Regions from separate parts of the Macrococcus brunensis genome, predicted to be linked through region 3. Evidence: riboswitches for the same ligand, from Rfam matches in the RefSeq annotation. Region 3 holds a riboswitch; each other region holds the start of a gene.

Region 1 (4,227 bases), 940 kb from region 3:
CGATATCCGCCGCGGCAATATTGTCAGTGACGTACCGGATGCAGAGACGAAAGATTACTTCAAGCGCTATGAAGTGACAGAAACAGGTGTCTCTCCACGTACATTGCCTGGAACGAAAAACGGCATCCATCACGTAACAGGTGTTGAGCACGCTGAAGATGGAAAGCCATCTGAATCACCTGTTAACCGTATTAAACAGATGGAAAAACGTATGCGTAAAATTGAAGCGCTGAAAATTGAACAGCCTGTTGTAGAAAGCGGGGGTCACGACGACGCTGATATCCTTGTTATTGGTTTTATTTCTACTCATGGTGCGATTGAAGAAGCAATGATGCGTACAGATCTTAAAGTCAACCACATGCAGATCAGACAGCTGCACCCGTTCCCGACAGAAGAAGTACAGTCTGCGCTTGATAAAGCGAAAAAAGTCATCGTAGCAGAAAACAACTATCAAGGTCAGCTTGCTCAGATCATCAGAATGAATACACAGCATCAGAATAAAATAACTAGTTTCGTCAAATATGACGGAACACCATTCCTGCCGCATGATATTGAAGATAAGATCAATACAGTGGTGAATGAAGGAGTCGACAAATAATGGCAACATTCAAAGATTTCAGAAATACAGTAAAACCTAACTGGTGTCCGGGCTGCGGAGATTTCTCTGTGCAGGCCGCTATCCAAAAAGCAGCAGCAGGAGTCGGCCTTGAGCCGGAGAACCTCGCTGTTATTACCGGTATCGGCTGCTCAGGCCGTTTATCAGGATATATCAATTCATACGGCTTCCACAGCATCCATGGACGTGCATTACCGCTTGCTCAAGGTGTGAAGATGGCCAACCAGGAACTGACAGTCATCGCTTCTGGTGGTGACGGAGATGGTTTCGCGATTGGTATGGGTCATACGATTCATGCGTTGCGCCGTAACATTGACTTAACTTACATTGTCATGGATAACCAGATTTATGGACTGACAAAAGGACAGACTTCACCGAGTTCAGCGCACGGTTTTGTGACGAAGACGACACCTAAAGGCTCTATTGAAAAGAATGTATCGCCTCTTGAACTGGCAATCACAAGTGGTGCAACATTTATCGCACAAAGTTTCTCATCAGATATTAAAGAACTGACGGCGATTATTGAAGCGGGTATTCAGCATAAAGGATTCTCTTTTATCAATGTTTTCTCACCATGTGTCACTTATAACAAAATTAATACGTACGACTGGTTCAAGGAAAACCTGACTAAAATCGCTGACATTGAAGGTTACGACCCTACTAATAAATCTCAGGCGTTATCAACCGTAATGGAGCATGACGGCCTCGTGACAGGTATTGTCTATCAGGATACAGAGACACCAAGCTACGCAGAACAGATCGACGGCTATAGCCCGAATTTATCTCAGACAGAGATGAAAATTACACAGCTCGAATTCAATGATCTTATGTTACAATTTAAATAAATCATAAAAACACTAGGGGAGCTTCGTGCTGAGACTGGATTTTATCCTAAACCCTTTTAACCTGGTCAGATAATGCTGACGGAGGGAAGTGTCTCAAACACAACCTCAGCAGGTTGTGTTTTTTTAATGGAGGAAAACTGATGAAGAAATTATTAGTAGGCGCAAGCTGTCTGATTTTATTAGCAGGCTGCAGTGATCAAGGCGAGAAGAAAGAAGAAAAGAAAGATTCAAAAGAACTGAAAAAAGTAACACTGATGCTTGACTGGACACCTAACACGAATCACACGGGTATTTACGTGGCTAAAGACAAAGGCTATTTTAAAGAACATGGTCTTGACGTAACGATTAAAACACCTGGAGACGTGACAGCAGACCAGCTCGTTGCTGCCAACAAAGTTCAGTTTGGTATCAGCGCGCAGGAACAAGTTACTCAGGAACGTACGGAAGGCGTGCCGGTCAAATCAATCGGAGCGATTATTCAGCACAATACGAGCGGGTTTATGAGTCTTGCCTCTAAAAATATTAAATCACCTAAAGACTATGCCGGTAAGACTTATGGCGGCTGGGGTGCGCCGATTGAGAAACCGATTATTGATGCCGTTATGAAAAAAGACGGAGCAGATGTTAAAGACGTCAAAGTCGTCAATATGGGTAATACCGATTTCTTCACAGCCTCTAAGAAAAATATCGATTTTGCCTGGGTTTACTATGCCTGGACCGGTATTGAAGCAGAGACACGCGGCGAAAAAGTCAACATGCAGTATTTAACAGATTACGACAAAAACCTCGATTACTATACGCCGGTCATCATTGCAAATGAAAAATATATCCAGTCTGATAAGGAAACAGTCGATGCCTTTATGGCGTCTGTTCAGGAAGGCTACGAGTTTGCGATTAAAGACCCAAAAGCAAGCGCTGATATTTTACTTAAAGAAGCACCTGAATTAAAAGAGAGTAAAGAACTGGTTTATAAGAGTCAGGAATACTTGAAAGATAAGTATCAGGACGATGCAAAAGAGTGGGGCGTACAGGATAAGAAAGTCTGGGAGAACTTTGCACAGTTTATGAAAGAGAATAAAATCATTAAAAAAGATTTCAATGCTGAAGAAGCATTTACCAATGAATTTGTGGAGGGGAACTAATGGCTAATACATTGATGAGCATCCAGATTATACCGAAGACACCGAACGGTGAAGATGTGATTCCTTATGTCGATAAGGCCATTGAAGTCATTCAGGCGAGTGGTCTGCCTTATGTCGTGAATCCGCTTGATACAACAATAGAAGGGAATATGCCGGAACTCCTGCAGCTCATTGAAGAGATGAACAACAAGATGATGGCTGAAGGTATTGTCAGTGTCATCTCTCAAGTCAAGTTTTATCATGCTGAAGTTGCATCGATGGCTGAACTCGTCAAAAAATACAGATGAAATACTATTTAAAGTTTACTCTTTTTATTGTGGTGCTGCTGGCACTATGGGAAGTGCTCGTACGACTACTCAATGTAGACAGTTATACACTACCAGCACCGAGCGCTATTGCATCAGCATTTGTTACAGCTTTTCCGGATTATAAAGATGATCTTATACCGACTGTACTTCTTGTGCTGGAGGGTTTAGGGATGTCGATTGTGTTTGGCGTCATGATGGCTGTCATTCTGCATCTTGTGCCTGCGCTTGAGCCGTTCATCTATCCGCTGCTTGTGGTCAGTCAGAATGTACCGGTCATTGTTATAGCACCGCTTCTCGTCATCTGGTTTGGTTTTGGCCTTCTGCCAAAACTTATCGTCATTACACTCGTCTGTTTCTTTCCAGTGACGGTCAGTCTTCTTGAAGGATTCAAATCGGTCGATAAAGATCTGAAGAAGTATATGCTGATTTCAGGTGCGAGCCGTATGCAGATTTTCAGAAAACTGGAATGGCCTGGTAGTATGCCATTTTTGTTTAATGGCCTCAAGATTGCGGGTACCTATTCCGTTATGGGGGCCATTATTTCAGAGTGGCTGGGCAGTGATAAAGGCCTCGGCAAATATATGATTATCGCGCAGCGTGCCTTTCAGGTTGACCGGGTCTTTGTTGCGATAGGCTGGATTGTTATATTTGCGCTTATCATATTCGGCGTGATCAGGTTCTTAGAGAAGCTGACAGTGAGGTGGAAACATGACTAAGCTTATTCTGAAGGATATCAGTCATATGTTTGGCACTAACCAAGTCTTATCTCAAGTGAATCTGGAAGTTCAGGAAGGTGAGTTTGTCACCATTTTAGGGCCTTCCGGCAGTGGTAAATCGACGATATTCAATATTATTGGCGGACTATTAGTGCCGGATACAGGGGAAGTAATTTTAGAAGGTCGAAGTGTTGTGGGTCGTACTGGTCATGTTGCCTACATGCCTCAGACACCGTCTCTTATGCCTTGGCGGACAGTAGCCGATAATATCGCACTTGGCAGTGAAATCAAAGGAGATACAGCTGGACGACTGGATGAACTATTAGAACGAAGCGGCTTTGACGAAATCCGAGAACATTATCCGGATAGTTTAAGCGGTGGTATGAAGCAGCGTGTTTCGTTTCTGCGCGCACTCAATACACCAGGCGAATTGATGCTACTGGATGAACCTTTTTCTGCGCTGGATGAAATCACACGTTACGACATGCAGGCATGGCTGAAAGAAATACTGGCAGTAGAAAAACGGACCGTGCTCATGATTACACATAGTATAGAAGAAGCAATCAAACTTTCTGACCGGATTGTGGTGCTGGAGGGTAA
Region 2 (4,227 bases), 370 kb from region 3:
TTTTCAATGATGTCTGCAATCTTGTCATCATCCTGACCCAGATGAATACCATCTGCATCAACATCAAGCGCCAGCTGCCAGTCATCATTGATAATAAAAGGTACGCTGTATGCCGCACACAGCGCTTTTAATTTGAGTGCCATCTGTTTTTTTTCTTCCCCAGCTAATGCGCCTGTCCCTTTTTCTCTGAATTGAAACAAAGTGATGCCTGCTTTTAAGGCTTCTTCAAGAACCGTTTCAATATCTTCAGTATTATTGGTACCGCAAATAAAATATAGTTGTAACATCTCACGCTTAAATTCCAATTAGCTCACTTCTTCCACTCGCATATTCTCTGCTACGTCATTTTCATCTATGCTGTTCAACATATCCAGCAGATTGATCTGAAAATGGCCCGGCAAAGTGCCATTATCAAGTGATTCAGCACGCTCAGCTGCAACATTGTAATAAGAGACAGCTTCGACTAAATCATCTAATGTCGGTTCAACCTCATTATATATAAAAGCGGATACAATTGCCCCTAATAAACATCCTCCGCCCGTGACTTTAGTCAGCATCTCCGTGCCGTTCGACAGCTTTTTCACCTTGCCCTGTGCATAAACAGCATCCTGCGCGCCTGTCACGATTACCGCAGTCTCCAGCTGCCCACCTGCTACCTGTGCGATTGCGACTGTATCAAGTGATAAGTCACTATCCGTCCCTTTCATTGTCGCCTCTTCAATCAGCCCTTTTAGCTCTGACGCATTGCCTCGGATGACACTGATATCATAGTTCTCGATAAGTTTCAGACAGAAATTTTTTCTAAATGCTGTCGCGCTGCAGGCAACTGGATCCAGAACGACTGGAACGCCAAACTTATTTGCTGCTTCTGCCGCTTTTTCCATGGAAGGCATACTTTCTTTAGTCAGTGAGCCGATATTGATAAGGACTGCCCCTGCATGCTTAATAAAATCTTCCAGCTCTTCGACTTCCGTCGCCATAGCCGGACTCGCACCAAGCGCCAGTAGACCATTAGCAGTGAAGTTCTTGACGACATCATTCGTCAGGCAGATGATAAGGGGATTATTTTGTCTGATTTGATTGAGTCTCATATTCTTCCTCCTGATAGCTGAAATGATTGACCGGTCCATTACCGTGGCCGAGTCCCGGGTTGTTAAGAATCGCGCTCGTGATATAGGCTTTAGCCGTTCTGACACTGTCTTCTATAGAGCGGCCTTTCGCAAGTTCCGCTGTAATGACAGCGCTGAACGTGCAGCCCGTGCCGTGTGTATGATGAGTCGCGATTCTTTTGGCTGGCAGCTCAGTGACACCCTTTTTGGTAAAAAGATAATCAATGGCATCGCCCTCCATATGTCCCCCTTTTACGATGACAGACTGACTACCGATTTCATTCAGAAAGATGTGACCGGCGCGGTCGATATCACTTCTCGTTTCGACCTTCATATTCAAAATACGTTCCAGTTCCGGCAAGTTTGGTGTAGCTACTGTTGCGAGATCCAGCAGTTTATAGCGTACCGCGTTCTTTCCTGCATCATCCAGCAGATCGTCACCGCTTTTTGCAACCATGACCGGATCAATGACATAAGGAATACGGTGCTTCTCGATATAAGGTCTTACGACATCCATGACTTCACTTGATGCAAGCATGCCTGTTTTAACAGCGTCCGGCACAATATCACTATAGATGCTCTCAAGCTGAGCTTCCAGAACATGCACCGGCTGGTCAAAGACCTGCTGTACGCCGCGCGTATTCTGAGCGACGATACTGGTAATGGCGCTCATCCCGTAAACACCTCTTGACTGAAAGACTTTAACATCAACAATTGTACCGGCGCCGCCAGTCGGATCTGTTCCTGCAATAGAGAGTGCTGTTTTAAACATTCCATTTCTCCTGATGATATGACATCGCGAAAAATCTTCTTTCGTGAACACAGCTTTCAAGGAAATTACGTCTTAAAATAGCTTTATTCTGCTCGGTCGTTGTTTCAGCAAAACGATTGACCCAGCGGTTCAGATGACCCATCAACTCATCCATATTCACCGCATAGAAATCCACCCAGTCTTTTAAAGGATTACCTATTAAATCATGATTTTCTTTTATTTTTAAAGCCAGCTGTTGGTAAACATAAGGACAAGGGGCCATCGCACAGATGGTGAAACTTGCATCATCATATTTAAAAGCATTGTAGTACATATGTTTGATATAGTGATCGCTCGCCGGATACCACTCGCCGCCTTCGATAATCGATGCATAGTCCTCCCCGACATAATCTGCCATCGTATAATGGGCAGTCACTTCGCCGTTGACGACAAAGTCAATCTGCTCGAGCAGAAAACGTATATCTTCTTTATCATCTAATTTCGCAATTAAGAGACTATAGATTTTAGCAAATTCATTTAAATAGAGGTGATCTGCTTTCAAATAATGACGAATCGCATCCTTCGAAATATCCCCGTTGATGATACCTTTAATAAAAGGATCATGATAAATGGCATCAATAATAGGCGCCGCTTCCTGTTGTAGTTCATCTGTAAACATAGTGATTCCTCCTTCAAAATAAAAAAGACCTATTTCTGCAGAAAAAGGTCTTTAAGCACGACCGCTTTCCTACGCTAGCATTATCTAGATCAGGTAAAGGGTTTGACATCGTCATCTCAGCCATCAGGCACCCCTAGCAGTAATAGATATATTGTTATGTTAAGCATATAGAACTCAAGGTTTGAATGCAAATAAAAAAAGACTATCCGCAGATAGTCTTGAATGATTAGTAAGCTGTGCTCCAGTGCTGTGCACCGTATTGTGTATAAAGGATGCGAGCACGTTTCCATTGTTCTTCAACAGAAGCATTAGCCGGGTTACCTGTGCCGCCGACAGCAGCCCAAGTTGTTGGTGAAAACTGGAATAAACCGTAGTAACCAGCTGGGTTGACCGCACGTGGGTTACCGCCTGATTCACGTTGCATAATTAATTTTAAATGAGCATCTACGCTTGAATTTGTAGCGTATGAAGCAGCTGAAGTTTGAGTTGTCGCTGCTTTAGGCGCTTGATATGCTGGAGCTTGTTGAGCTGGTGCCTGATATGTTTTCACTGGTGCTGCCTGCTGTACTGGCGCCTGGTATGTTTTTACTGGTGCCGCCTGCTGTGCTGGTGCCTGATATGTTTTTACTGGTGCCGCCTGCTGTACTGGCGCCTGGTATGTTTTTACTGGTGCTGCTTGTTGACCACCCACTACTAGAGTTTTACCTGCAATGATTAAATCAGATGATAAGTTATTCCAGGCTTTAAGATCTGCTACTGTTACATTGAACTGAGCAGCGATTTTCCCTAAAGTATCGCCTGCAACGATATGATAGACTGTTGTATCATGATTTTCCGCTTTAACAGCTTTTTCATTAATTTTTAAAACTTGTTTCGGTAAGATCAGATTAGAAGTTAAACCATTTTCAGCTTTAAGATTTGCAACTGAAGTACCATATTGCTGTGAAATCGCCCAAAGTGTATCTCCAGATTTAACTGTGTACTCTGCTGCATTTGCTGTTGCTACGAAAGATCCTGCTACCGCTACTGCAGTCGATGCCGCCAATACTTTTTTCATAAATGTTTTCCTCCTAGGGATGGTCTTTTTTCATTAATAACAATATATCAGAATAAAATATTTCATAGGTTACAGATATATATAAAATAAAAGCGTAATATTACGCTATCGTTACAAAAAGTTATGATTGGATTCTTTTTATAAAAAAAGAAATTAACTCAGAGGGTTAATTTCAGTTCTCATTCACTTGAAGTGTGCGACCTTCAGTCAACTTTTGTTCTTCTGTTATATGATTTAAATGATGGATCTGTTTAACTGATACATCACACTTGTCGGCTATTTCTGGTATTGTATCGCCCTTAATCACTTTGTATTTTCCATTTACAAGGACTTCTACTTTCGGATTAGGTGTAATTAGAGTGGTATCAACCGCGTTGATTTTTTCTATGTTCTCAATCGTTCTATCATATTTATCTGTAATTGACCAAACCGATTCATCCATCTGCAAATTTTGCATTTTTGCTTCAGCATTCGTTGTTGCTACAATGCCAGACAAAATGACAGCACCGACAATGACTGATAATCTATTCATTTCTGTGTTGTCTCCCGTCTTTGTTTAATCTTGATATTACTTTAGCACGCTTTATGATTTCTATGGTTACAGAAAAATGATAAGTCGGCTCTTTAAATT
Region 3 (4,227 bases):
CTGACCTTCTGTCTTCACTAAAAGCTGCTGTTCTGCTCTATTGATTTTCAGTGCTTCCGTATTAATACGGACGTTGATATTCATTCGCTCATGCATCAGTTCAGGCGTCTGTATCAGTAATTTACTTCTATCTGTTATTTCATCACCGATATAATAGGGTAAACCGCAGTTCGCAAAAGATACATGCGGTCCTCTTTCTATTAAAGTGATGTGGTCTTCTTCATTCAGCCTTCTTAAACGGGCTGCTGCAGATGCGCCACCTGCAACCCCTCCTACAATAACAATACGTCTCATCGTGTTTTCCTCCTGTTCATTAATACCTATGGGGGTATCATATTACGATTTAAATGATTTGTCAAATACCCCACAAGGTATTTTTTAATTGACATTGATACCGCAGGGGGTATATAGTAAAAACACTGAAAAAATTAGAAAGCAGGGATGATATGAAATACGATAAAAATACTATTAACCGTTTAAAACGTCTGCAAGGTCAGTTGAACGGGGTCTTAAAAATGATGGAAGAAGAAAAAGACTGCAGAGAAGTGGTGACGCAGCTGAGTGCTTCCCGTAGCGGCATCGAAAGACTGATTGGTGTGATCGTCAGCGAGAACTTAGCGGAATGTGTCAAAGAGAATGTTAAAAATAATGAAGATACAGATGAGCTCGTTAAAGAAGCTGTCAATCTGTTGATCAAAAGCAGGTAGAGCATATGAAAACAATCACAGTTAAAAGTTTAGAACAGTTGCTCATGCAGCAGGCAGATATCAAGCTGATTGATGTCCGTGAACGAGATGAATTTTCAGTAGATGGGATTGACGAAGCGCTCAATATTCCGTTATCAGAACTTGAAGCGAGAACATCCGAGTTCAATGAGACAGATGATTACGTCATTATCTGCCGTTCAGGCAACCGAAGAGGGATGGCTTGTCAGTATTTAAGTGAAGCAGGAATGAACACAACGAATGTTCAAGGCGGAATGATTGAGTGGAATAGACGATGATGCTTTTCATCCTGCTGCTCTTCATCGGTGCTATCGGCGCGTTTGTGTCCGGGCTGGTCGGTATTGGCGGGGCTATCATTATCTTTCCGATGCTGCTCTTTATTCCGCCCTTCTTCGGTATCGATACGATCACGCCGCATCTTGCCAGCGGTCTGACAGCAGCACAGGTATTCTTCAGCACGCTGAGCGGCAGTATCAGCCAGCGCAGTAATCCGGATGCGAGGCGTCAGCTGATTGTGCCGATGGGAATAGGGATTCTACTCGGCAGTATAGGCGGTGCGTACAGTGCTTCTCTTTTTGATGAAAGTATTATCAATATCGTCTATACGGGTCTCGCTATACTCGCTGTTATTCTCATGTTTGTCAAAGTAAGACCCGAACAGACAACAACACAGTTCAATCCAGTGTTGTTATTCGTTACGGCTGCTTTAATCGGTTTTCTGTCGGGCATCGTGGGTGCTGGTGGTGCTTTTATTATTGTGCCCGTGCTGCTCGCTTTATTCCGTGCACCTTTTAGAAGTGTGGTCGCAAGCAGTATTATTATTGCCTTTATCTCTTCTATCGGCACTTTTCTGATTAAAGCAGTAACAGGAGACGTGGATTTCGTCTTGATGATTCCCCTTGTCATCACCAGCCTAATCATGGCACCTGTCGGCACACGGATCTCTAAAAAAACAAATCAGTTGGTGCTGCGCTATATACTTGCAGCTCTGATTGCAGCTGCTGCCATTAAAATGCTATTCCAGATTTTAGAGAGATAATGGTCGTGGACGTTGAGTATACATGAAGAAGTACAGGTGTCTACACCGCATTATATGTGATCTTTATATGACGGACTGCAAGTCATTAAAACAGGCACTTGTGATAATAGAATCAACTAAAAAATGCCAATCATCCGATTGGCATTTTCTTATTCTTCTTCGAATGTCTGAATAAATAATTCAAGCGACTCGCGTTTTTTCCACTGGTCGACAAATATCGGATCTAAGTGCGCGAGGAACTTACCATCCAGCATTAGATATTCACCATCTTCTGATGCATGTCCTGCTCGGTCAATCTGTTTATTCTGCTTATGATAATACTCCATAACTGCATCAACCGCTTCCTCGCGGCTTGTAATATAATCTTTGACATCTTCATTGTCAATTGAATAAGCATCTACTTTTGTAGCGCCTGGGATGAGTCCTTCTGACAGCGGAATAACAGGGATTTCAGTCCAAGTGACCAAGATGGATTCACTGTTATCAAAACTGAAGCTTGTCAGCGGATAACGACTGTTCATAAACTTGATTTCACTGTAATCATTCAGCTTATCGCCATCTAAAAAATAGACACCATCTTCAACGTAAACGGGCAGTAAATGAAGCCACTCTTTAATCTGATCTTCATTTTCAAAAAGACCGATATCAATGGTCAGCTCACTCTGCAGAAACTGTAGTAATAACATAGGTTCTCCTCCTTTAACTTCATTATACTCTTCCACCGTCGCATCCACATGAAACAACATGCATTGCACTTAAATTTAATAAGTGCTACTCTAAAGTCATAACTGAATAAACTGCTGGAGGTGCTCTATTGAGAGCTGAGAGGACAGATGTCCAACTCTTTGAACCTGATATGGTTAACACCAACGTAGGGAAGCATAATATGTGAGACTTCAAGGTCCCTGTGCATTTTATGCCAGGGATCTTTTTTTGGAGGAATGGATGATGCTAAAAATTGCTATTACACCTGAGCGGCCACCTCAACGGCTTATCAAGCACTTATTAACTATTGAACCTTTTATCGACGGGGTCATTTTAAGGCTCAGTGACAGTGATGATGCTTATATTGTCATCCAGTCTTTACTGCAGGCAGGTTTCGACAAAAAGAAGCTGATTGTCCATAGTGATGTGACGTTGCTCAATTTTTTCCAGCTGTCACGCATCCACTTCCGTCAAGGTGATAGGACAGCTTATAATCTGAAAGAAAAGCGGCCACAGTTATCAGTCAGTATGGCTGTGCATAGTGTGTCAGCATGCCAGGAAGCACTCTGGCATCATCTGGACTATGGTCTCTACAGTCATCTCTTTCCTACGCCGTCAAAACCTGCTCAAGTTCCCCGCACACCACTTGAAATAAAAGAAGCACTCGCAACAGGACTGCCGCTGATAGCGCTGGGTGGTATTACGGCCGAAACACTACCACAGCTGCCAGCGGAGTTTGTCGGGTATGCAGGCATCCGGTTATTTGAATGCTGACGAATGAAGGTGATGTTATCAAGAAATATGATTTAATCATCGTGGGCGCAGGTGTTATCGGATTATCTATCGCCAGAAACCTGCCGCGAGACCTATCTATTGCTGTAATCGACCGTAATGAGCCGGGCAGGCGCGCCTCCTATGCAGCGGGCGGCATGCTCGGTGCTCAGAATGAATTTTACGAGGACAATGCGCTCTATCGTCTATCGATGGCAGGTCGCGCAATGATGCCTGAAGTGATCAGTCAGCTTGAGGCAGAGACCGGTCATCAGATCCATCTCAAACAGCATGGTCTAATTAAATACTTAAGCTGTATGGAAGATCAGCCGCTATTTGAGCGACAGTTCCATTTTCTCTCTCAGACAGACAGCAATATCAGACAGTTAAATACAAAGGAATTGACGCAACTGCACCCAGGTATTACGGGTACATCTGGTATTTACATTCCGGACGACGGGCAGATAGATGCTGCGCGCTATACACGGGCTTTAAAAGCCACGCTCAGTCATGTCGATTTTTATCATGATGAAGTACTGAATATCCGGAAGTCTGACGATTACACAGTTTCTATTCATCAGCAGCAGTTGCAGAGCGCTAAACTACTGATCGCAGCAGGCGCCTGGTCACAGGATTTACTCCGCATGCTGAATATTCATCTTCCAGTGACAGGGATGCGCGGAGAAGTCTGTTACATGTATCATCCTACTCTGCATTTACGGCCTTCCCTGTTTGGCACAAATGGCTGCTATATCGTGCCTAAGGCCAATCATCATTATCTTATTGGTGCGACCAGTCAGCCTGACCGGGAGAACTACGTCTCAGACAGCGGCATCGCCTGGCTGCTGGAAGAAAGTCAGAAAATGCTACCGTCTTTAGCAGCAGGTGAAATTATACGGACTTATAGCGGTGTGCGCCCCTTTACACGGAACCATCAGCTCTACTTGGATGAGTGTTCTGAAGGCTTATATGTAGCGACCGGTCATT

The links. Region 3 has a riboswitch for thiamine pyrophosphate ahead of MGG13_RS00535 (thiamine phosphate synthase). Riboswitches for the same ligand answer to the same signal wherever they lie in the genome.
Region 1: another riboswitch for thiamine pyrophosphate. It lies ahead of MGG13_RS05375 (ABC transporter substrate-binding protein); the one in region 3 lies ahead of MGG13_RS00535 (thiamine phosphate synthase).
Region 2: another riboswitch for thiamine pyrophosphate. It lies ahead of tenA (thiaminase II); the one in region 3 lies ahead of MGG13_RS00535 (thiamine phosphate synthase).

Annotation. Positions count from the first base shown of each region.
Region 1 covers NZ_CP092179.1:1,044,619-1,048,845, forward strand. The annotation lists gene MGG13_RS05365 (2-oxoacid:acceptor oxidoreductase subunit alpha) at 1-598, shown strand, start outside; gene MGG13_RS05370 (2-oxoacid:ferredoxin oxidoreductase subunit beta) at 598-1,461, shown strand; TPP riboswitch at 1,466-1,565, shown strand; gene MGG13_RS05375 (ABC transporter substrate-binding protein) at 1,602-2,603, shown strand; gene MGG13_RS05380 (thiamine-binding protein) at 2,603-2,890, shown strand; gene MGG13_RS05385 (ABC transporter permease) at 2,887-3,627, shown strand; gene MGG13_RS05390 (ABC transporter ATP-binding protein) at 3,620-4,227, shown strand, end outside.
Region 2 covers NZ_CP092179.1:1,859,796-1,864,022, forward strand. The annotation lists gene thiE (thiamine phosphate synthase) at 1-305, opposite strand, end outside; gene thiM (hydroxyethylthiazole kinase) at 306-1,091, opposite strand; gene thiD (bifunctional hydroxymethylpyrimidine kinase/phosphomethylpyrimidine kinase) at 1,063-1,881, opposite strand; gene tenA (thiaminase II) at 1,874-2,539, opposite strand; TPP riboswitch at 2,589-2,684, opposite strand; gene MGG13_RS09860 (transglycosylase family protein) at 2,766-3,596, opposite strand; gene MGG13_RS09865 (LysM peptidoglycan-binding domain-containing protein) at 3,769-4,128, opposite strand.
Region 3 covers NZ_CP092179.1:105,365-109,591, reverse strand. The annotation lists gene MGG13_RS00560 (FAD-dependent oxidoreductase) at 1-294, opposite strand, end outside; gene MGG13_RS00555 (metal-sensitive transcriptional regulator) at 447-707, shown strand; gene MGG13_RS00550 (rhodanese-like domain-containing protein) at 713-1,003, shown strand; gene MGG13_RS00545 (sulfite exporter TauE/SafE family protein) at 1,000-1,764, shown strand; gene MGG13_RS00540 (hypothetical protein) at 1,914-2,450, opposite strand; TPP riboswitch at 2,557-2,659, shown strand; gene MGG13_RS00535 (thiamine phosphate synthase) at 2,710-3,243, shown strand; gene MGG13_RS00530 (NAD(P)/FAD-dependent oxidoreductase) at 3,237-4,227, shown strand, end outside.